One region of the Oceanobacillus longus genome, then DNA from elsewhere that is predicted to be linked to it. Evidence: riboswitches for the same ligand, from Rfam matches in the RefSeq annotation. Region 1 holds a riboswitch; each other region holds the start of a gene.
The links. Region 1 has a riboswitch for lysine ahead of dapA (4-hydroxy-tetrahydrodipicolinate synthase). Riboswitches for the same ligand answer to the same signal wherever they lie in the genome.

Region 1 (7,877 bases):
GTAACTGTTTTTTGTTGTTGTACAACCACTGTACGCGAATTCATCTTTTAAGTCATAATTTAACAATAAAATAAGTCTAAAGAACTAATTAAAATTCCAGCTTATTGACTGAAGAGAAAAAAGCGCAATTCTCATTTAAGAATTGCGCTTTTTGGCAAGAAAGTCCTTATTCGTTTTCATGCTCATTCAATGCTACTGCTTCCTGAATAAGTGAGGTAAAGAATGTAGGTTTAATATCTTCACTATTTTTTATTCGAATATGTCTCATTGTTTTCCCTGTACCCTGTAATAGTTTAAACGCATCTATTTCTTGAAGTTCATTACCTTTATGAAAACCAAGGTTCACATGCTTCTTAGCAGTTTGCAGATAACAAACCAACCCGTTGTAGGAATAGTTCGGCATAGACCATTTAAGCTCTTCTACAAGCTTCGGAGAAGAATTAAGGATTAGTTTCCTTAAATCTGCTGTAATGATTTGAATTTCCTCTGGTAAATCTTCAATAAACTGATCAACCGCTTCTGTTCTCCTTTTATCAGCCATTAAGTGTCTCCTTTTAAAACGTAATTATTAACTTTAATGTTCCAGTATTTAAAACCACTTTTTCTTTTTAAACCAAAGGATCATCGACATGCTAATTATTGCCATTAATCCAAGGGAAATAAAATAACCATACTCCCATGCTAATTCAGGCATATTCTCAAAGTTCATTCCATATATACCAGCTATAAACGTTAAAGGTGCGAAAATCGAGGTGATGATTGTAAGTACTTTCATAACATTGTTTGTTTGATGTGAATTTAAAGACAAATAGCTGTCACGAATGTCAGCTGTTACTTCTCGATTAGACATGACCATTTCCGATAATTTTAATAGGTGGTCATAAATATCGGAAAAATACTCTTTTCTTTCTTTAACCCCATCTAAGTGTTGAGAATTCAGCATGCGATAAAGTAAATCACGCATAGGATTAAATGTATGTCTTAAGTTCAGTAGCGTGTGTCTGATATCAAAAAGCTCATTCATTAAAAGATCCATTGATTTATTTTGCGTATTGTCTTCTATTTTGTCTAATTCATCTTCAATTTTATAAATAAGCGGAAAATAATTATCAACAATCTTATCCAAGATTCTATATAGCACATAATAAGGTGCCCACTGAAAACTACTTTTCTGTGTTAAAAAAAGGTCCCACACATCTTCAACTTCTTTTGTATGTTCTTGATGATATGAGACGATATAGTTATCTCCTATAAAAAAATTCAGCTCATCTTTTGAAACATCCTTGCTTCCTTCTCTCACCGTTTGTGTCACATAAAAGGTGTAATCATCGTAATAGTCCAATTTTGGTCGTTGTAGTCTGTATACACAGTCTTCAATTGCAAGTGGGTGAAAATGAAAAGTCTGTTCTAAATGATTGATTTCTGCTTCATTTGGGCTATTAAAATCAATCCAACACATTTTATACTCAGATAAATTTAGTTCATTTATGGAAACATTTCTTTTCAACTGTTGGTCATTAGTGATGCCACTTATTCGTATCATGTTGCTACCCCTTTATTCTTGAAACCATGATTAAAGTATTCTTACAAGTTAGTTTAACATATCCTAATGAGAAAAAGGGAATAAGCATATGCGCTTATTCCCCTAAGTGATCAATATCCTGCTACTCTTTTTTCCTCGTAGATTGCAATTACTTTTGATAAAGATTCACGTTCCAAATCATTTAACGGTATGAGTGGCAAGCGTACACTTCCAACAGGCACACCGATTCGATTTAATGCTTCTTTTACTGGCGTTGGGCTTGGAGCTTGAAACATTGCATTCATCACCGGCAATATACGACGATGGATGTCGCCTGCTTTCGTAACTTCACCTCTATTGAAATGCTCAATCATCTCCTGCATTTCGTTCCCGATGATATGGGAAGAAACAGATACGATCCCCGTACCACCGATAGCGAGCGTAGGCAGTGTTAGACTGTCTTCTCCACTGTACACACTAAAGTCATCAGACGTATGACTGATAAGTTCTGCTGTACGATCTAAAACTCCACTTGCTTCTTTTACAGAGACAATGTTTTTAATTTGAGATAAACGTATAATCGTATCCAAATCTAAGGAAACAACACTTCTTCCTGGTATATTATACAGCATGACAGGCAATGCAGTGCTTTCTGCGATCGTGCGGAAGTGCTGATACATACCTTCCTGTGACGGTTTATTGTAGTACGGAGTAACAAGCATAATTGCATCCACACCTGTTTTCTCCGCTTCTATTGTAAGTTCAATAGAGGCTCTTGTATTATTTGATCCTGTGCCTGCAATGACTGGAACTCTCCCATCCACTGCCTCCACAACAACTTTAAATAATTTTAATTTCTCATCATGCGTTAATGTAGGCGATTCACCTGTTGTTCCCGCAACCACTAACCCATCTGAGCCATTTGCTATCAAGTAATTAACCAATCCTCTAGTAGCTTCAAAATCTACTTCTCCATATGGATCAAACGGAGTTACCATTGCTGTTAATACGTTACCGAAATTCATAACTGTTCACACCTTTTCTTTAATTTTTTGGATAGGTGTGGAGGACCAAAATAAAAAGCACCAACGAGAGCCCGCTGCTGCTTAGAACTTGTGTTAGTTCTACGCTTGATAGCCCTCCATATAGTTCCCTATATGACAGTTCTGCATCTATTAAATAACAGAACCAACTTCAGGATGATGAGTCTCCTTCCGCTTCGGCAAATTCCCCTTTCCTTATGTATCCCCGGATCTCATTCTCCTAAACATAAGTACTAATGGTTTCTGCACCTCTATCCTTACCTTAAAAAAATCTAAAATAAGAAAGTATTTGATTGTTACTTGTATTATAACAAAAGTATCTTAGAATAAACAAGCATTATCCATTTTTTCCTATAAAGATTTAATGCAGTTCCTTCGTATTTTACAATATTCAAGTGGTATAATAAAAATTGATTCTTAAATAACATCTATCTGGAGGTAACATGCTTACATTTGAAAAAAAACTAGCAATTATTGAAGACTTTACAGAATTAGAGCGTCATGATGTATCATTAGGCCGTGTCAATTTTCATTTTGAAGAAAGTGTCATGGAAAAGAAGATTGTCGTCTATCATCTTCATCCAAATGGCAATGGATTTGTTTATGCTGAACAAATAGATGAAAACTATACGGTTGATTCTAAAGGAATGGTAAATATCCGTGATTTTACCCCTGATGAACTGCGTAAAATCATAAAGCAATCCATTAAATCCCTCGCTGAATCAGAACCTTTTGAAGAGAGCTGGATTAATAACGAACTACAAATCCTTAAAATAATTCATGATTTTGACTTATGGAATATCTATGCAGGAGACTTATTGGATGGTACATATGCAACCTACAATGCCGCTGCTGATTATCTTCAGCAAGAAGGCTTCAGAAGACTCGATGATGAAGATTTAGAATAGTAACCGAAAATGAACCTACTTTTTATAGAGGTTCATTTTTTATCCTAACAAAATAAAACAACCTAAACGGGACCCCCTCGCAATTTTAACTGTCCTTATGTGTACAAGTGCTGCATTTAATGAGAGAAATCGTTTCAGGGAAGAAGCTGATAAAAACTCTTTCGGTAAGATGATTTTGATAATTGGTGTAGCTTTTATCATTTATGGAGTGAAATGGAACTAGTTTTAAATGTGGGATTCCTTTGAATTCCTTACTAAAGCGATTTTACCCTTATTACGATCAAGAATTTTCTCCAGTATTTCTTCTACATACATCGAAAAAGCAGGATGTGTACGTTGTCTCGGCCTAGGCAAACGAATAGTCCGATTCAAGCTTATACTTCCATTTTCAATTAATATGACTCGATCAGCGATAGCAACCGCCTCTTCCACATCATGTGTAACGAGAATAGATGTAAACTTCTTTTGTTTCCAAAGTGACTCGATGAGATCCTGCATCTCAATTCGAGTAAGTGCATCAAGTGCTCCGAGTGGCTCATCCAATAGTAGTAGTGAAGGATTATGAACTAAAGCCCTGGCTAACGCCACCCGTTGCTTCTGACCACCGGATAGTTTGGACGGCCAGTCGTTCATACGATCTTCCAATCCAACCTGATGTAAAGCTTCAACCGCTTTTACTTTGAAATCGCTAGGAAGTCCAATACACACATTATCAATCACCCGCTTCCATGGAAGAAGCCTCCCATCCTGAAACATGATACGTGCATATTCATTTAAATGGTTCAATGGTTCATCATTTATATAAATGGAACCCTTATTGAAGTTTTCCAGTCCTGCAATTAATCGAAGTAAGGTACTCTTCCCACAACCACTCTTCCCAACGATTGCTACAAACTCTCCTTTTTCTATACTAAGGTCCAATCCTTTCAGAACCGCCCGCTCTCCATACGATTGCTGTAAATTAGTAATCATAATATACTTTTCTTTTGTAGATTGTTCCAATTTCGGTTACCTCCTTGGTAAATTAGGTGTTCCAGCGAAGTAACTTTCCTTCCAAATACCTTGCTATAACATCGGATAACTTTCCGAATAACGCATAAAGCAAGATACTTAAAACAATTACATCCATTTGCATAAATTCCCTAGCATTCATTGCCATATATCCAATACCACTATGGGCAGAGATCGTCTCCGATACAATCAACGTTAACCACATTACTCCTAAAGAAAATCGAATACCTACAAGAATAGACGACATTGCACCCGGAAGAATAACAGAAAAGAATAGCGATGTTCCTTTTAATCCGTACGCGCGTCCCATCTCTACTAATCCTTTATCAACCGATTTAATGCCATGATACGTATTGATATAGATTGGAAAAAGAACCCCTAACGCCACTAAAAAGATTTTGGATGTTTCCCCAATCCCAAACCATAAAATAACAAGTGGAATTAATGCGAGGTGTGGAATATTCCGCAGCATTTGAATAGATGTATCGAAAAAAAGATCAGCAAAACGAAATATACCGTTAAGTAACCCAAATACAAATCCAATTACTCCCCCTATGAGGAATCCTGCTAATGCTCTGCCAAGACTAATAGAAATATGGCTAAATAATTCCCCCGTTGATAAAAGTTCCATACCAGCTTGTAAAACCTTTGTGGGTGCTGGCATAATTCTTTCGGGAATTGCCCCTACCCATGATAATAGTTGCCATCCAACAAGTAATAAGAGGGGTAAAAACCAGGGAATGAACTTTTTAATATAACCCTTTAGTAAAAGTTTCATTTGCCCAGCCCTCCTTTCTGTCATTATTGCCTATCCATGACATCTTTAACATCTATTTTCTTTGGAATAATGTCCAGTCGAAAAAATGTATCTGCAATCTCCTGCTGTTCTTTTATTATCGTTTCATTTAATGAATCAACACCATAGACTCTTCGTTCGATAGCCATCTTAATGGATTCTTCATCAATTTTTAAAATCGGTGCTAGCATATCGATTAACGCTTCATGATGATTGTTAGCCCAGACAGAGGAGTTCTCAATCTCTTCCAAAATAACGGCAATCAAATCTTCGTGTTTCTCTGCGAACACTTCATTCGCTATAAAAAAATCCCTATCTGTTGTAAACCCTTCACCATTGACTAAAAGTGTTGCATTCATATTAACTTCCGTTGATGAAGTAAAAGGATCCCAAACTACCATTGCGTCTGTTTTCCCTTGTTCAAATGCTACTCTGGCATCACCAGGTGACAAAAATACAGGAGTAATATCTGTATAATTTAATCCTTCACTTTCCAGCGCTTTCACAATCAAATAATGGGAGCTCGATCCTTTAGCAAAGCTTACCTGCTTCCCTTTTAAATCTTTTATAGATGTTATTTCTGAATCCTCTGGCACTAATATACCGCTTCCTTCAAATTTGGATTTCCCTGCCGCTATGGTTACGAATGGTGCGTCTGCAGCTTGAGCAAAAATAGGTGGTGAATTTCCGGTTCTTCCAAAGTCTATACTCCCTGCATTAAGAGCTTCTACTAATGCTGGACCTGCCTGGAACTCATTCCATTCTACCTTGTATCCATTTTCTTTAAGTCTTTCTTCCAATGTACCAAGTGACTTTAAGATAATCAGTGGACCATTTTTCTGATACCCAATTCGAACAACATCTTCTTTTGAACTAGATGAGGAATCATTCATACTGCAACCCGCAACAACAATACATAGCATAATCATCATATACAATGAAATTTTTTTTATCATATTTGCAACCATCCTTACCAAAATGGAATTTATATCTGTGTTTAGATTATGTATAAATCATAAGTAGGTTCCTGTCTTGGGTAAAATACCTAAAGTAATAAAATCTCACTTGAGCGATATGCAGCTGAATGGGTTCTTAATAGGATAATTTATCTCATTTCAGGAAAACTTATATAAATGAATAAACTAGGAGGGATCCGAATGGGAGTAATAAATAATAAAGCAAGGGAAGAACCATTACACTCTGGGGAAGTTTTCAATCTGTGGTCCTATTTGTATAGCATGAAAGGAACACTCGTTACACTCCAAGTTTTGATTAATCATACTGGTGAACAGGATCTAAAAGTTTTTTTAGAAGACCTCCTGGAAAATGTCTTTACACAAGAAGAACAACAAGTTGAGACTCTTCTAAAGGAATCAGGCATTCGTTTACCACCGGCTCCTCCTGATCGCCCAAACGTGGAAGTTCAGGATATCCCTGCAGGTGCACGGTTTAACGATTCGGAGATTGCTGTACTCATGCAAAAAGAATTAATGACAGGGAGACTATTATGCAGTTATATAATAGGTATAGCTATTCGGGAAGATTTACGTACCATGTTCAGTGAGTTCAGCACTCAAAAAGAAGAATACGAGCTTAAATTATTAAAAGTAATGAAGGAAAAAGGGTGGTTGGTTTCTCCTCCAATAAACATAAAATAACGTGTACTTCAGAAATTAACATCAATATACTAAAGGGGAGTAGATAGTACGTGAAGAAGAAAAATAAGGGTATGACTATAACCACTATTGGATCTATTCCTCTTATTATGACACTTGGAAATTCCATGTTGATTCCAATATTACCTGAAATGAAAACTTCTTTAGAGCTTTCTCAGATGCAGGTAAGTTTAACAATAACCGTATTCTCCATTGCAGCTGCAATCTTTATTCCTTTTGTTGGTTACCTTTCGGACCGATTTTCCCGTAAGATTGTAATTATACCGTCTTTACTACTGTTTGGTTTAGGAGGGTTAATCGCAGGGTTAGGTGCTGCGTTTTTTTCAAATGCTTTTTTATGGATTATGATTGGCAGAATTATACAAGGAGTCGGTGCTGCAGGGACGTCCCCTATTGCGATGGCATTGACTGGTGATTTGTTTAAAGGTGGAGAACAAAGCCGAGTACTTGGAATTTATGAAGCATCCAATGGCTTGGGTAAGGTTTTGTCTCCAATACTTGGGTCTATCCTAGCTTTAATCGTTTGGTATTCCGTATTTTTTACTTTCCCTTTGATTAGCGTTGTCTCAGCTTTACTCGTATGGATTTTTATTAAAGAAAAGAGCAACCGTCAGGCTCCTCCTCCTTTTCGTAAATATGTTAGAGGCCTTTTAAGTGTTTTTAAGCACGAGGGAAGATGGTTATTTACAACGTATCTAGCTGGTGGAACATGTTTATTTGCCTTATTTGGTATTTTATTTTATCTATCGGATAATTTGGAAACAGATTATAACATCGAAGGTGTTATGAAAGGATTAATTCTAGCACTACCATTGTTGGTGATGGTAACCGTTTCCTATTTCACCGGAAGTAATATTGGAAAGAATCTGGTGAAGATGAAAAGATTAGTATTGCTTGGTTTTCTATTAAAGACAATTTCTT
Region 2 (7,877 bases), on a different contig from region 1:
GCTGCTGATATTGCCAAAAAAACTGCGATGTCTATCATGCCAAGTTATTTCGATATTTATGTTTCCGACAACGAAACACTCATGTATGACATTCAAAGTCTGCATAATTCTTCAACAGAAAATCGCGATTACGATAACACGATTAATATGATTATTGAAGAAATGCAAAAATCCTCACAAGGTCTAACTAATGACCAGGAAAAATAGGAAATAGAAAAAATAATTCTTTCTGGAGGTGAGAAAATGTCCTTTCGGGCAACCATAACATGCTTTAGTATGATGTTTCTTTTCTTCTATCCTTTTCATGTTCATGCGGAAGAAGATATTTATGATGAACGCATGGCGCTCTTTAAGAAAACAGAAGCACTCACGCAGATTCCATGGTATTATTTAGCAGCAATTGATAATTATGAACGTAATATGAAGAACAGTGATGAACCTGAGCAACTCATCTCGATAGAAATTATGCCTGAAATTTGGTTTGGGCCTGGTAACAGTTCGTTGCTGAAAGACATAGCTCTCATCGACACATTCAATGGGAAAGGCAAAGATGGTAATGGAGATGGAATTGCAGACCCAGGTAACGAAGAAGATGTTCTATACACAATGGCAATGATTCTTCTTGAATATGGTCCATCCAAAGATGAAATTCGAATTGCACTGTGGAATCATTACAATCGCGATTTAACGGTTCAAACCATCATGAATACTTCAAAGGTATTCCAGACCTTTCAGGGTATAAATTTAACGGACAGAGACTTTCCAGTAGCCATAAAACACAATTACAGTTATCGGAACACATGGGGTGACAGGAGAGGATTCGGAGGTAATCGAATCCATGAAGGAACGGATATCTTTGCAAGTTACGGGGTTCCTGTTCATTCAACTACGTACGGCGTTATCGAAATGATGGGTTGGAATTTATATGGTGGTTGGCGGGTTGGTATTCGGGATATATTCAATATATATCATTATTATGCACATATGAGTGGATTCAGTGATGACATTAAAGTTGGTCAGGTTGTTAAGCCTGGCGATGTTATCGGAAGTGTCGGTTCAACAGGGTATGGACCTCCTGGTACATCCGGGAAATTCCCTCCACATTTGCATTATGGAATGTATAAGGATAACGGATACAGTGAATGGTCCTTCGATCCCTATCCATATTTAATAAAATGGGAGCGCATGGCTAAAGATAAAAGCTAAAGAAAGAACCTTTATCCCAATGATAAAGGTTCTTCTCTTTTTAATCATTACTTTGCCACTTTTGAAGTTTTGATTGCGTACCAAATGCTTGCTCCGAGTCCACCCCATATAATAACGATACCGAGGCACATTACAAATATCGCTCCACCACTCATTTATTTTGCCTCCCCAGTCTTTTGTTTTTCTTCCTCAATTGTAGCCGATGTTTTCCATTTTGTAAGAGAGAGTAAAATACCTATAAGCAAAGCTGCAGCTGCAACTGCCCATCCACCAAACATAATAAAGGTATCCGAATAGCCTTCATAGTTACCAGTAGCACCATCAAATTCTTTTAAAAGGTTTTGTTTGAACAATCCAAACATCATATAACCCAATACGATTGGTGTCACAACACTTAAACAAATCGTCCACCATGAACCCAGTCGAATATCGGATATTCCGTTAGCATGTGTTTGAAGACCTTTTAGTTCACGCAATACCCAAGCAATCATTACAACTTCCACTAGCCCTATCAATGCAACTCCGAATTGGTTAATGAAATAGTCTGCTGCGTCAAGGAAATAAAGACCACCTTGTGTAGCATAAAGAAGTGAAATTACCGCAGCTAAACCGCCACCGAAAAGTACTGCTTTTGTTCTGGAAATGTTGAATTTGTCTACTAAACCAGCGACATATGTCTCCGTAATTGATATTAATGAGCTTAATCCCGCCAGAACTAATGAAGCAAAGAATAAAAAGCCGAAAAATTCATTGAAGAATGGGAATTCATTAATAATTGCAGGGAAAACTACAAAAGCTAATCCTACCCCTCCAGCTACTACTTCATCAACTCCTACACCAGCTGCTGTTGCCATAAATCCTAAAATAGCGAATACACCAATACCAGCAAGCAATTCAAAGCTAGAATTACCAAACCCAACAATAAATGCGTTATTTGTTATGTCGGATTTCTTTGGTAAGTAACTGGAATAGGTAATCATTATTGCAAATGCAATAGATAAACTAAAGAATATTTGTCCGTAGGCCGCTACCCACACATCAGGATCAGCTATCCTGGCAAAATCAGGTGCAAAGAAAGCGTCCAACCCTGCAAGTGCACCAGGTAATGTTAATGCATAAATAACAATAATAAGAAAAAGAATTACTAAAGCTGGTATAAAAATTCGATTTGCAATTTCAATTCCTTTTTTCACACCTTTAAATAAAATACCTAAAACAACTGCCCAAACGATAATTAATGGAATGAATACACCAGGAACTAAACTTCCTATTTGACCCGGGACTTCAGCCAAATTCAGGTATTCACCAAATAAGAATCCTTCTGTATCTGTTCCCCAACTACCATTAAATGAGAATATAGAATAGGATATTGCCCAGGCAATGATAACAGAGTAGTACGTAGATATAACAAATGCGACTAATACCCCCCACCATCCGAGCCATTCTGTTTTCTTATTCATTCTTTTGAACGATAAAGGAGCTGATCCTCGATACTTATGTCCAATGGTAAATTCCATAATAAGTATCGGTATCCCAGCAGTTAACAGTGCAAATAAATAAGGAATAAAGAATGCTCCACCACCATTTTCATAAGCAACCGCTGGAAAACGCCAAATATTTCCCAAACCAACCGCTGATCCAACAGCTGCCAATATAAAACCAGCTCTTGTCCCCCACTGTGAACGTGTTTCCATGTATAAACCTCCCCCTTTTTCTCTTCTACTAGCAATACTATGCTATGCATCATGGTGAAAATGAATGTTTAAAATGTTTATTATTTTCTAACATTTATGCTTGTATTATATCGGTACTTTTCACCTATGTCAAAGTAATTTTTAAATCTTCTATTTATTACCCTCATTCCTAACAAAAAAATCTTTCACCAAATAGGGTGAAAGATTTTTTATTTGTTATTATTTACTTTTGATTGAATGAATGAGGAAACCAATTAGCAACACAAGAGCTAGTGAAATGAATAGTGGAACAAATACCATATTCATTAGACCTACCAATAAATAACCTACAATAGCTACCCCAGCAGCAATGAGTGCATATGGTAACTGTGTCAACACGTGGTCAATATGGTTCGCACCTGCACCTGTAGAAGACAGGATCGTGGTATCTGAAATTGGTGTACAATGATCACCGAAAACGGCACCAGCAAGTACTGCAGCCAAGGACGGTAGAAGCATCTCCATGTCAGAGACGGCCGCAACTTCAGCAGCGATTGGTAACATGATACCGAATGTTCCCCATGATGTTCCAGTTGAAACAGCCATTAATCCAGCAATGATAAAGAACAGAACTGGTAACATCGATGAACTGATGGACGCTTCACTCACTATTTCTGCTAAATACGTTCCGGTTTCAATTGTTCCGATAATAGAACCAATCATCCATGCAAGAATAAGAATATAAATGGCTGGAAGCATGGTTTTAATACCTTCAAAAAAGATTTTCCCTACATTCGCCTTTGGTATGCTTAAGTTAACATGAAATGCGAATGATGTTACAACAGCAGCAACTCCACCTATAAACAGTGATAAATTAACATTTGTATTAGCAAAGATGGTTAATATAGTTACATTATCACTTGCATTGGCACCAGTAACAACCATCGATAGAACTGTACCAACGACTAAAATAATAATCGGCAGTAATAGATGGTATACTTTACCTGATTGATGTGGATTAAATGTATCACTTAAATCTCCAGGTACCTTATCCTGTTCCGGATCCAATACTGCTCCTGTATTAATGGCACGTTCTTCATGTTTACGCATTGGGCCAATATCCAGCTTCAAATAGGCAACCATGAAAACAAGCAATATTGCAGAAAGTGCATATAAATTAAGAGGGATCATTTGGATAAATGCTGTTAATGGTTGCATATCCGTAATGCCATTAGCAGCAAACAATCCACCTAGTATACCTATTATATATGCACCCCAGCTTGAAATTGGCGAAATAACTGTGATGGGTGCAGACGTAGAATCGATAAAATAAGCTAGTTTTGCACGAGAGATTTTATGTCTATCTGTTAATGGCCTTACAACTTGTCCAACAGCCAAGCTATTAAAGTAATCATCGATAAATATAATTAAACCTAAAACACTTGTCATTACTTGCGCACCAGTTCGGGTTTTGACGCGTTTCATCATCCATTCCCCAAACGCCCTGCTGCCGCCTGACGCTTGAAGAAATGCTGTCATCATACCTAATAATAATAAGAATCCTAATAACAGCAGATTTCCTGTATTTAAAGATCCTTCTGAAACAAAGATAGTATAAAAAACCATCCAAACTTCAGATAAGGAATCTAAAATGTTAAAATCATGAATTAATAAAGCTCCAACGATAATTCCTGCACCTAAAGATAGCAATACCTTCCTGGTTAGTACGACAAGTACCAACATAAGCAGTGCTGGAATAAGTGATAAAATTGTTCCTTCCATGATGTTACCTCCATTAGTTAATATCGAATGTGTGGGAGTTGGACATATTGATTGCGAAACGCCTGGTGTACGAGCATACGTCATTAATTTTGCGCACAAAAAAACAACGACAGAAAATAACCCATCATTGTTTTACAATATACGTTATCCTCCATTTCGATCAGTAGTTCTCCATGCACATTCGTATACATTGCATGACAGTGCATCCTTTATTCAAAGATGTACCAGCAATAATAAGTCTGACCCTTATTACACTTCGGCAAACAATCCTTTTACCAACCATCACTGTTGTCCTCCTCCGGTTGATTACTAATATTATTTGCGCCTCTACCTCACCGATCTGATAAGGTTTTTATTCAATTATGATTTTACTATACAAGATTTTCAGTCATTCTGCAAGTCGTCTTTTGGCACAGAGATGGATGGTCCACCTCCATCACCACCATAGAAGTCGGGTACTTTCCCCATAATTGCCCCACCATCAATGTAAATTTCTGTATTGACTGTCTTCACATCTGTGGTGAATGGAATAATTATTTGAACATCAGCCTCTACATCTACATAAAGGGAAACCCATGAACCATTAATACCAAACTCCTCTTCTTCACGTATAATATTCGTCCTTACACTTCCAACTAACCCGAGATTTATTGGTATCTTAGGTCCTAAATTTGCCAGGACTGTATTTCCAGTAACCTGACCTAGTGGAACTTCCACCAATGTCGGATCCTGTTCTACACGTCCCTCTGCCCCTTCTTCATATTCATAAGGATCATGAAGGGAATAATCATACGTAATTGGATCACCCCTGTTTACATTTAAAAAGAATTCTTCAACACGATCTGTTGCCACCCGATTTATTTCACTGACTACAGAGGGATTCCAATTGTATGTTGCGACATGGCCTTCATTATCATAGGTAATATTCAATACTTCATCAAAGCTGTATTCTTCAGCAAATCTTACCGCTGAATTAATCGCACGCGTTGCAAATTCATCCGTTTTTACTTCTGCAATTTCCATTAAGACCGGTTCAATCCGCTTATCAATGATCCATATACTAAGACCAACACTGCACACAAATATAAGTAACGTAATCATCATTATAAAATTATTTGGAGGCGATGCAAAGTTTTTTTTTCGATAACGCTTCTTATGTCTCAACCCAAAAACCCCCTCAAAACAATTTATGCTTGTTTTAAGAGGGTTAGAATAGGTAAAAGCACGGGGAAGAATACTGATTAATCCTTCGTTAATACAGAAGTAATCGTTACATTCACGACTCTTCCCAAATTTACTTCATAAACTTCTTCAACTTCTTTGCCGTTTTCCTGGATAATTCGAATGATGGGCCTGTCACAAAGTTGTTCGTTTTGCCTGATAACGACACCTTGCCTTCCATCACTCAACTCTACTGTCAAGCCTTCGGGATAGACTGCAATGCTCTTCTTAAATGCTTCAACCATCTCTTTATCAAAAAGACGCATCGCACCAGCATAAAGGATCTCCAATCCTTCATGTGGAAGCATTGCATCACGATAAACGCGATTACTCGTTACAGCATCAAAAACGTCTGCGATACCAATTAATTTTGCATATGGAAGCATTTCTCTATCTTCAATGCCTCGTGGATATCCAGAACCATCTAGCCGCTCATGATGCTGATAGGCACAATGGGCAACTACAGAGGAAATCCCCGAATGCTTTCGCAAATAGTCATAGCCCATTTGTGTATGACTTTTAATAATTTCAAATTCCTGATCTGTCAGCCGATCTGGTTTATGTAGAATCTCAGGGTCAATGAAGATTTTGCCTACATCATGCAGCATTGCACCAACACCTATTTCCAACAGCGCATTTTTTGAATAGTCCATTTGAACCCCTATTGCAAGAGAGTAAATTGCGACATTAAGTGAATGCTGAAAGACATAATTATCAGAAACAAAAATATCAGCAAGCAGTGTAAGTGATTTTTCACTGTTTTGGATTTCTTTCAGAATCTGCTCGACCACATTACCAAGATCTCTTCCCTTTTTATTTAAAATATAGGGATTATCCAGAAAACCATCTTTTTTAATCTGATGGAATGTTTCTTTAATCGTTTCTGTCGCTTTTCTACGTAAATGATCCGGGATAATTGACTCAGGATAAATATCTTTTGTCAGTGGATCTTCTATGTATATGTATGTAATTCCCTGGTTAAGCAGCCTCTTAATCATTCTCTCCGTTAAAGACATGCCTTTTGCCAGCAGTACAACACCATTTTCATTATAAATGGACTGCGCAAGCTTCGTTCCAGGTTTGATTGATTTCGTACTCGCAAGTTTCATAATGATCCCCTTACCCTTACATCGACATGATTCAACAAAATGAGCCCTTAGTCATATTAAATAATATCAGAAAATGACCATTAAATCTATGAAAATATTGTCTCTTTTTGCAATATAAACTTTATAGTAGTTTTTAAAAAGGGGGCAAACAAAAATGTCTCCCATATGGAAGACATTCGAGGTCATGATATTTTCAACAAGGCATCTTTTCCTGTCATGCCAACTTCCCAGCCATAGGCTTTCGATGCATCCGTAATTTTTTCCAATGGTGCATTCAGCAATTCATCAATCGTTCTTACTCCTACTGCCCGGCCTGCAATAACATGACGTTCTTTTAATTTTGGAATCTCATTAAAGATATCCACGTCCAATGCCGCACACATAATGTAGCCGATGTCGTTGGAAATCGTTAACAGAGTTGTTTTCGGAAGCTCTACACTTACTGCCGTAAAAATCATGCCATCTACTTCAAGCGGATTTATCGTAATCATAATTATGATTGCCCCCTTCGCAATTTACCTTATATTTGTATGCAAATAGGGGGCGACGTGTCACAATTCCTTTGTAAGTAGTAATGGCCCTTTTAGGAAAAATTACTGCGGAGTGTCTGTGCAAGCAGATCTCTCAGAAATTCAGGTACAAAATACTGCTTTGTATTTGATTTAGCAATTTCTGGCAAGAGCCGGCCAAACGTAAATGTATCTGCGGTTGCAATGTAATACGTATGATCGGGGTTCACCTGCTTGCCGTTTTCCAGTAAAACGCGTTTTACATATTCCCCGCCATCCCTATGAAAAGCAGTTTCCACTTTTAGTCCAGAGAACATCATCCTGCCAAGCAACTCTCCACGGAATCCAAATCCCTTCAGTCTTAATTCCATAAAGTC
Region 3 (7,877 bases), on a different contig from region 1:
CTGTGTATGGCAATATTGAATTGTGGTATTCTACGTAATAGTTAGAAATAATATCTTTTATTATTTCTAACCACATATTTTTTTCTGGATTTTTTTCGAATTGTGGTGAAGAAAACCACAATCATACCGACACCAAAGATAATTATAATATATGGCAGAACAGAGAATAACTTACCAAGTAGGCTTGTCTCTGTTTGATCGGAGGCTAATTGAGTTTCAACCTCAACACTTTCCTTATTTATTTCTTCTAATTGAAAAGATGCTATTGTATCATTCTGGCTTACAATCTTTAATGTTCCACTCTCATCAACTGTTTCACGAATCTTGTCATCCGTCGAATGCGTATATGACATTTTCTTAGGCGCTTCGTATTCCTGTTCATCAACAGTGAAAACGGAGCCCTTTTCGATACTCGATGTGCTGAAATTTTCAAAACCGTAATCTAATAGTTCGACCGTATCTTTATAAGCCTCCTCATCATAACTGCTCTTTAAGGTTACAGCAACTAAATTTAAATCATCTTTTTCTGCTGTTGTAACAAGTGTGTAGCCCGAAAGAGATACAAATCCGTTTTTCCCGCCAGTTATACCATCATATGGAATTTCATCTTTCACTAATTTATGATGTGTTCTGAGAGTAGTATCCCAGGTTTTTCCATCCCATTCCATTTCCTTAGTACCAAATATTATCATAAATTCATCGTTTTTCATTGCATGTTGAGTTATTTTTGCCATATCTTCAGCTGTAGTAACATGTTCTTCGTCAAATAACCCATGTGGATTCTCAAAATTAGTTTGTTCCGTACCAATTACATTTGTTAAGTATAAATTTAAATCATCAGAAAACTGTTCCACACTTCCACTCAAATGTTCGGCAATCGCAATTCCTGCGTCATTGCCGGAATTAATTACTAATCCCTGAATCAACTTCTTTAATGTAACTTGCTCTCCTTCTTCCAAGAAGACAGTAGTCCCTTCCACATTTCGGGCACTGGCATTGCTACTAACCGTTACAATATCTTCCAGGTTTCCGTTCTCAATTGCAAATATGGCTGTAGCTATTTTAGTTACACTTGCTGGATACATAAGTTCATTTGCATTTTTTTCAAAAAGTATTTGGCCCGAATTTGCCTCTAGTAGAATAGCAGCCTCACTATGTATTGTCGGAGATTCTGGCGATTCACCATGGACTTTCAAAGCGTTTATCATATTAACTGCTAGTATAACTGTGATTAATAGAAAGATTTTTTTCATTGTAACTACTCCATCTAAGATTTTTAAAGTACGTTCTATTTTAGGGTAAAGGTACGGAATAAATATGTAAATACGATTGAAAACTTGTAATAAACACCTAACATTCCAGGTAATATCTGGTAGATTAAAGGTTGCATATACTTAGTAAATTTATCCTTTTATACCAATTTGTTAATTAAATTTTCATACAATTTTAAATATTACTCTGGTATAATTATGTTATAACGCTATAATTAACGAAAAGGGGGAAAGAATACATGAAAATATATAACCCTGCAGATATAGCTAACTTATTAGGGGTAAAGGAATCAACACTAAGGAAGTATAGTATTCTATTAGAAAATGCAGGTTATAAATTTAATAGGAATAATCAAAATCAACGATGGTACAATGAGTATGACGTTATTGCTTTGCAGAAACTTGTAACGCTTAAAAATAGCGGCGATATGAGTCTTAAAGAGTGTGCAGAAGCTGTATATTTATGGGTTAAAGGTGATGATGTAACACAGGAATTAACTGTTATAGATAACGACACAAAACGCTATAACAACGATTTAACTGAATTAATAGACATGGTCCATCATCAAAATAAATTATTGGAAAACTACAATAAACAGCAGCACACGCAAAATGAATTGATCAAAGAATTGGTACAGCGACTGAATCAGCAACAGGATTATATAGAAATAAGACTGAAGGAACGTGACAAGATGTTAATGCAAACGATAAATGATCGACTCGAAACACAGAAACAAATTGCAGCAGCAAAAGAAGCAGAAGCGGAAGAACAACAAAAACAGGGTTTCTTCATCAGGCTTTTCAAAAGATAAAGGTGCCTGTCACTCCCCGAATTTTGTCGAATACACTCCGTAACGCAGCATATTTTAAAAACCAACGCTTGTAAGTTAATCAGAAATTTGGTAATATTACTCTAACTTGAATAAACAAACCTTATCTGGTCGGTGAGGTAGAGGCGCAATTAATGGGAGTAATCAATCGGAGGATGACATCTATGATGATTGATGAAAGGATTATTTGCCGAAGCGTGGTAAGGGTCAATCTTATGATGGCTGGTATGTTTCTGAATAGGAAATTTACTGTCATGCAATGTAACTGTTCATGGAGAACTACTGATCGAAATGGAGAATAACGTATACTGTAAAAACAATGGTAGGTTATTTTCTATCGTTGTTTTTTTGTGTGCGTAATAAGGTGGTTAGACCTTGTGTACACATCTTCCCTTCATTTATCACTTTTTTTCCTAAAATATTTACGTAGGAAAACGCTATGTAAATTTACTTCACTACTACATGCATGAGACAGTAAGGATCCAAATCCATAACCAGATCATTCCCTTTAACTATCCCATTGTTTATTTTCCCCTAAATTATTTACAGAGGAGATAGTTACATCATGAAAAAAATCTTTACCAATGGACAATTTTATACATTTAATCCAGAAAGGCCAACAGTACAATCTGCTGTCGTGGAAAATGGCCGCTTTATAGATATGGGGACAACCGAGGATATGCTCATCCAGTGGGGAACCTCCGATTTTGAAGTTATTAATCTGGAAGGGAATACGGTGACACCTGGATTGGTAGACAGCCACCTTCATATGTCCATGATTGCCACGAAATTTATCGATTTGGATTTAACAGGAATTACGACGAAACACGAAGCACTGAATCACATCCAAAATTATGCAAAAACACTTCAACCAGGTGAATGGCTACTGGGGGGAGGATGGGATGAGAACCTCTTTACCGATGGAGGAATTCCTTTAATTCATGAACTTGATCATGTAGCTCCACACAACCCATTATATTTAACGCGAATCTGTGAACATGCCGCTATAGTTAATCGCAAAGCATTAGAAATAACTAATTACCATCCTACCATGGCAGTACCCGTAGGTGGAAAAATCGTATTGGATGAATCGACAAATATGCCAACAGGATTACTATTGGAATCTGCTTCCCATCTAATAACGCAGTATATTCCTGAAAAATCTTATGAAACGTTGAAAAATGCTATGAGAAAAGCAATCAACTTCGCTATGGAAAAAGGTCTAACAAGTGTTCATTCAAACGATCCCCTTTACTTAGGCGGTTTACGTCAAACCTATCAGATTTATGATGAATTACTGAACCACGAGCATCTTGGATTACGTTCCAATCTTTTAATCAATCATGAATTTCTCGATGACTTAAGAGATATGGGAATGTATGCCGGATACGGAAATGAAACACTACAAATTGGTGCAGTAAAACTATTTGCAGACGGTGCATTTGGAAGAAGGACTGCTTTATTATCAGAGCCTTACAATGATGACCCGGGAAACTATGGTAAAGCTATGTTTGATCAGCATGCAATATATGACATCATCAAACGTGCACGTGAATTATCCATGCCGATAGCTGTTCATACAATAGGTGACCAAGCACTGGTAAATGTATTGGATTTACTGGATCAGTTCCCTACCGTTAAACACCGCGACCGGCTGATACATGTACAGGTGCTGCGTGAAGATTTAATTGAGCGTCTTGCACAACCAAGCAGAATTGCAGATATTCAACCACGATTTTTAGCGAGTGATTACCCATGGGTTGAGGAGAGGCTTGGGGAAAAACGAATGAAGCTTTCCTATGCTTGGAAAACGCTGCAGGAGGCCGGAGTAATATGTGCTGGAGGATCGGATTCACCTGTCGAACCAGTCAATCCATTAATGGGAATTCATGCTGCTGTAACAAGAAGGTCACCAGGGCAAACGCATGATGGTTGGTACCCTGATCAAAAATTAACGATGCATGAAGCATTTAGGTTATTCACTGAAATGGGAGCATATCCAACAAATGAAGAAGCAATCAAAGGAACCATTGACACAGGTAAATTGGCTGATATGACCGTTTATTCCAAGAATCCATTTGAAATGGAAGATGCTGACGAATTATTAACCACATCTATTGAAATGACAATCATTGGTGGTGACATCAAATACCAAAACAACTGAGCACTACTTCTTTTTTATTCTAGTCCTAAGTGAGCAGTTCTTCGTTTTGCTGAAAGGACGATAAATCAAGATATTTAGATAATGGTGAAATAGACCGAGAGATTGTTTTATTTTATGAGGAGAAGGAAACATAATTGTCGGAGAAAAAATAATATAGTTAAAAAGCAGATATACCTGGGGCATGGTATATCTGCTTTTTTATGAGAAAACAAAATTTTTATGCTCGCTTCCGCATTAACCACAGGAAGTATGGTGCACCAATTATTGCTACTAAAATACCTGATGGAATTTCATTTGGTGCTAACAATGTCCTGCTTAGCAAATCAGCAATTACTAATAGTAGTCCACCTATTAAGGCTGTAACGGGAAAAAGACGCTGATTCGACGGGCCGACAAGTAATCTGGAGAAATGTGGCGCGATTAATCCAATAAAACCAATTGCTCCAACTGCAGCTACACTGAACGCTGCCAAGACGGTTGCCAAAAGCGCTAATTGGAATCGAGTAGACATCACTTTAAGCCCCAACCCTTTTGCTGTATCATCACCTAATGCCAACGTATCCATATCTTTCATTTTAAAAAACAGGATGGGGAGTAGTATGAATGCCGGCCATATTAAATAATTAAATAGCTCCGCCCACCCTCTTGCATAGGTTGTACCTGAGAGCCAGGTTAATGCAGATGAAACTCCAAGATCAGCTTGTACGACTAATATTTGAATGATTGCTGAGCCAAAAGCAGATACACCAATTCCAAGAAGCGCTAAAATAGTTGGCTGAAACTGTGCCCGAACTGCCAATGCCATTACAATAACAAAAAATACAAATGAACCTATCATTGCACCAATTGGAATCCACACTGCAGATACACCGAATACATACATCATTAAAAGAGCACCAACCCCTGCACCGGAAGTGATTCCAATAACGGATGGATCTGCCAACGGATTTCGCAGGACACCTTGAAAAATTAAGCCACATACTGCCAGCAGCACCCCACTTAATAAGGCTACAAGGGAACGAGGCAAACGAAGATCCAAAATAAGATTTTTCATAAATTCATTTCCATTACCGAAAAACACCTGATATGCCGCAAGCGGTTCGAAACCATAATTTCCTGAGGCTAGACTGATTAGTAATGTAATTAAAGTTGCAGCAATTAAGACCGGAACAACTACTTTTAACGGCATTCCAATTGTTACCTTACCTGCTAAAACAGAAGTATTTTCTTCTCCATACTTCCTTTTTTTCATGCGTAATACTAAATAGATTAACCAAGGAGCACCAATTAAAGCAGTAATCGAACCAACAGGAAGCTCTGAGAATGATGGATCAATCATCCTCGCTAAAATATCGGCAAAAACTAATACATTTGCACCCCATATAAAAGAGGCAATAATTAAAGGAAAATGCTTGCGGTAACCAATTAACTTGATAATATGGGGTGCAATTAATCCAACAAAGCCGATCGGCCCCACTATGCTAACCGTCACAGATGTCAATAAAACAGCAACAAGAATCGCAATTAACTTAACACTCGATACATTTTGCCCAAGGGCAATCGCTATATCATCGCCCAATGTTAACGTGTCCAACTTATGAGTCATGATCAAGATAACGATTAATCCAGCAATTATAATTGGTAAGGAAAATTGTACGCCACTCCAATCATTTTGAACGAGTGTACCAGAACCCCATAAAAATAATCCAGCTACTTCATTTTCATAAAAAATTTGAAGAACACTTGTCAGCGAGGAAAATAAAAGCGTTACAATCATTCCTGCTAAGACCATTCTTACTGGTGTTGCTTTATTACCACCTGACAATAAAAATACGGTTAAAAATGTTAGAATACCACCAAAGAATGCAACCATAATTCCATTCCCAACTAGAGCTGCCGGGAATAATACCGTACTGAGTACCACTGCAAAATAGGTTCCTGAATGGATTCCTAATGTACTGGCAGACGCAAGCGGGTTTTTAGTAACGGTTTGTAAGATAACTCCAGAAACAGCTAATGCTCCACCTGCAATAATGCCCATAATAGCCCTTGGCATACGAAGATATCGAACAGTATGATGTTCCAACAAATCCTGAGGTGCAAAAATTGCATCGATAACAGTACCAAGTGGAATCGCTACACTCCCCTGATTAATATGTATAAAAATTAAAATGCATAAAAGGGCGGTCCCACCCCCAAAGGTCAGAACCGCTTTTATTGATTTTCGAAGCATTATGTCCACCCGAATCACTCATTTACCATAGCATTAACTAATTGTTCTGTTAGTACTTCCGCTGATAATACCCCACCAAAAGTCCACGTATCACCTGGTAATGCATGTGTATTCCCTTCCTGAACAAAGCTCAAATTTTCCCAGACAGGATTACCTTTTAACTGATTAGCAAACACATTATCGTCTTCCTGAACAATATATAAGAATTCAAGATTCTCGTCCTGGAAGTTTTGCAGCGCTTCGATCGTTACTTCAGTATATCCATACGTTTCAACTGTGTCAGCCTCATATGCATTTACAAAACCTAAGTTACTCATCACTTGGGAAACAATGGAGTTATCTGTAAACAATCTAAGTACAGGCGTGTTTTGAGCGGTAAAAGCCTGGGTTGCAATATAGGTTGACCCCTCAAGCCCCGCATCCGACACACGTGCTACTTGCTCTTCTGTAAAATCTGATAAGTCTGATAATACTTGTTCTGCTTCCGCTTCTTTATCAACTATTTTTGCAACCGTTCGGAACTCATTAATCATATTTTGATAATGATCCTCAATTGCTTCATCCCCATAAGGTGCGAATGTAACAACTGGAGCAATATCCTTTAAGCTATTTAAATGTTGTTCATGTCTAAAGTCCACACCGATGATTAAATCTGGATTCAAGCGGGCGATTGCCTCAAGATTAGGTTCCTGTCTGGTACCTACGTCTTCTACACTTTCATCAAACGCTGCATCAATATTAACCCATTGATTAAACCCATCTAAATCTGCAACACCTGCAGGTTGAATTCCTAATGCAAGTAAATCTTCTGCATAGGACCATTCCAATACGACGATATTTTCAGGTATCCCTTCAATTGTTTGTTCACCCATTGCATCTTCAATTGTAATCGTTCGTTCATCCGTATTTGTTTCTGATTCATTAGCTGGTTCATCTGAGCCCCCACAAGCGGTTAGTATTAATACAATAAATAATGCTAAAAGTAATCCTAGTTTCTTCATAAGTCCATCCCCTATCTAATTTCTTCAGTATTGATCCAATCAATTTTCCCCTCTACCGGTGTACGTTCCTTTGCTTTTGGTACCTTATTAGGATAGCCAACCTGGACAACTGCTATTAATTTATGTTTCTCAGGTAAAAGTCCAATATCACGAATAAACACTTCATCCAATAGTGTTTTCTTTGCAGTCCACATCGTTCCTATTCCTTTTTCCCAAGCTAACAGCTGGAAGTTTTGAATAAATGCACAGACAGCCGCAAAATTCTCTTCGTCCACATAACCGCCATCATCCTCTTTATCTATATAAAAAAGCACATGATGTGGGATAGAAGTAAAGAAACGGTCATAGGATTGACGCGCTCTCATTAATTTCTCTTCA

Region 2: it holds a riboswitch for lysine, as region 1 does, so the genes downstream of both, ACFOUV_RS07980 (Na+/H+ antiporter NhaC family protein) here and dapA (4-hydroxy-tetrahydrodipicolinate synthase) in region 1, are expected to answer to the same signal.
Region 3: it holds a riboswitch for lysine, as region 1 does, so the genes downstream of both, ACFOUV_RS11165 (amidohydrolase) here and dapA (4-hydroxy-tetrahydrodipicolinate synthase) in region 1, are expected to answer to the same signal.

The regions. Positions count from the first base shown of each region.
Region 1 is NZ_JBHSAO010000001.1:803,738-811,614, forward strand. Features, by position in the region: gene ACFOUV_RS04175 (hypothetical protein) at 1-44, opposite strand, end outside; gene ACFOUV_RS04180 (DUF1801 domain-containing protein) at 167-541, opposite strand; gene corA (magnesium/cobalt transporter CorA) at 590-1,543, opposite strand; gene dapA (4-hydroxy-tetrahydrodipicolinate synthase) at 1,654-2,547, opposite strand; lysine riboswitch at 2,649-2,827, opposite strand; gene ACFOUV_RS04195 (hypothetical protein) at 3,009-3,473, shown strand; gene ACFOUV_RS04200 (ATP-binding cassette domain-containing protein) at 3,699-4,445, opposite strand; gene ssuC (aliphatic sulfonate ABC transporter permease SsuC) at 4,498-5,262, opposite strand; gene ACFOUV_RS04210 (sulfonate ABC transporter substrate-binding protein) at 5,286-6,236, opposite strand; gene ACFOUV_RS04215 (DUF3231 family protein) at 6,438-6,938, shown strand; gene ACFOUV_RS04220 (MFS transporter) at 7,010-7,877, shown strand, end outside.
Region 2 is NZ_JBHSAO010000006.1:62,233-70,109, forward strand. Features, by position in the region: gene ACFOUV_RS07960 (YhcN/YlaJ family sporulation lipoprotein) at 1-207, shown strand, start outside; gene ACFOUV_RS07965 (M23 family metallopeptidase) at 277-1,206, shown strand; gene ACFOUV_RS07970 (MetS family NSS transporter small subunit) at 1,254-1,361, opposite strand; gene ACFOUV_RS07975 (sodium-dependent transporter) at 1,362-2,900, opposite strand; gene ACFOUV_RS07980 (Na+/H+ antiporter NhaC family protein) at 3,120-4,661, opposite strand; lysine riboswitch at 4,818-4,999, opposite strand; gene yunB (sporulation protein YunB) at 5,046-5,825, opposite strand; gene ACFOUV_RS07990 (HD-GYP domain-containing protein) at 5,903-6,991, opposite strand; gene ACFOUV_RS07995 (YunC family protein) at 7,174-7,482, opposite strand; gene ACFOUV_RS08000 (bifunctional metallophosphatase/5'-nucleotidase) at 7,575-7,877, opposite strand, start outside.
Region 3 is NZ_JBHSAO010000008.1:100,577-108,453, forward strand. Features, by position in the region: gene ACFOUV_RS11155 (D-alanyl-D-alanine carboxypeptidase family protein) at 42-1,253, opposite strand; gene ACFOUV_RS11160 (hypothetical protein) at 1,511-2,083, shown strand; lysine riboswitch at 2,214-2,391, shown strand; gene ACFOUV_RS11165 (amidohydrolase) at 2,667-4,265, shown strand; gene ACFOUV_RS11170 (iron ABC transporter permease) at 4,483-6,498, opposite strand; gene ACFOUV_RS11175 (ABC transporter substrate-binding protein) at 6,513-7,499, opposite strand; gene ACFOUV_RS11180 (nitroreductase family protein) at 7,511-7,877, opposite strand, start outside.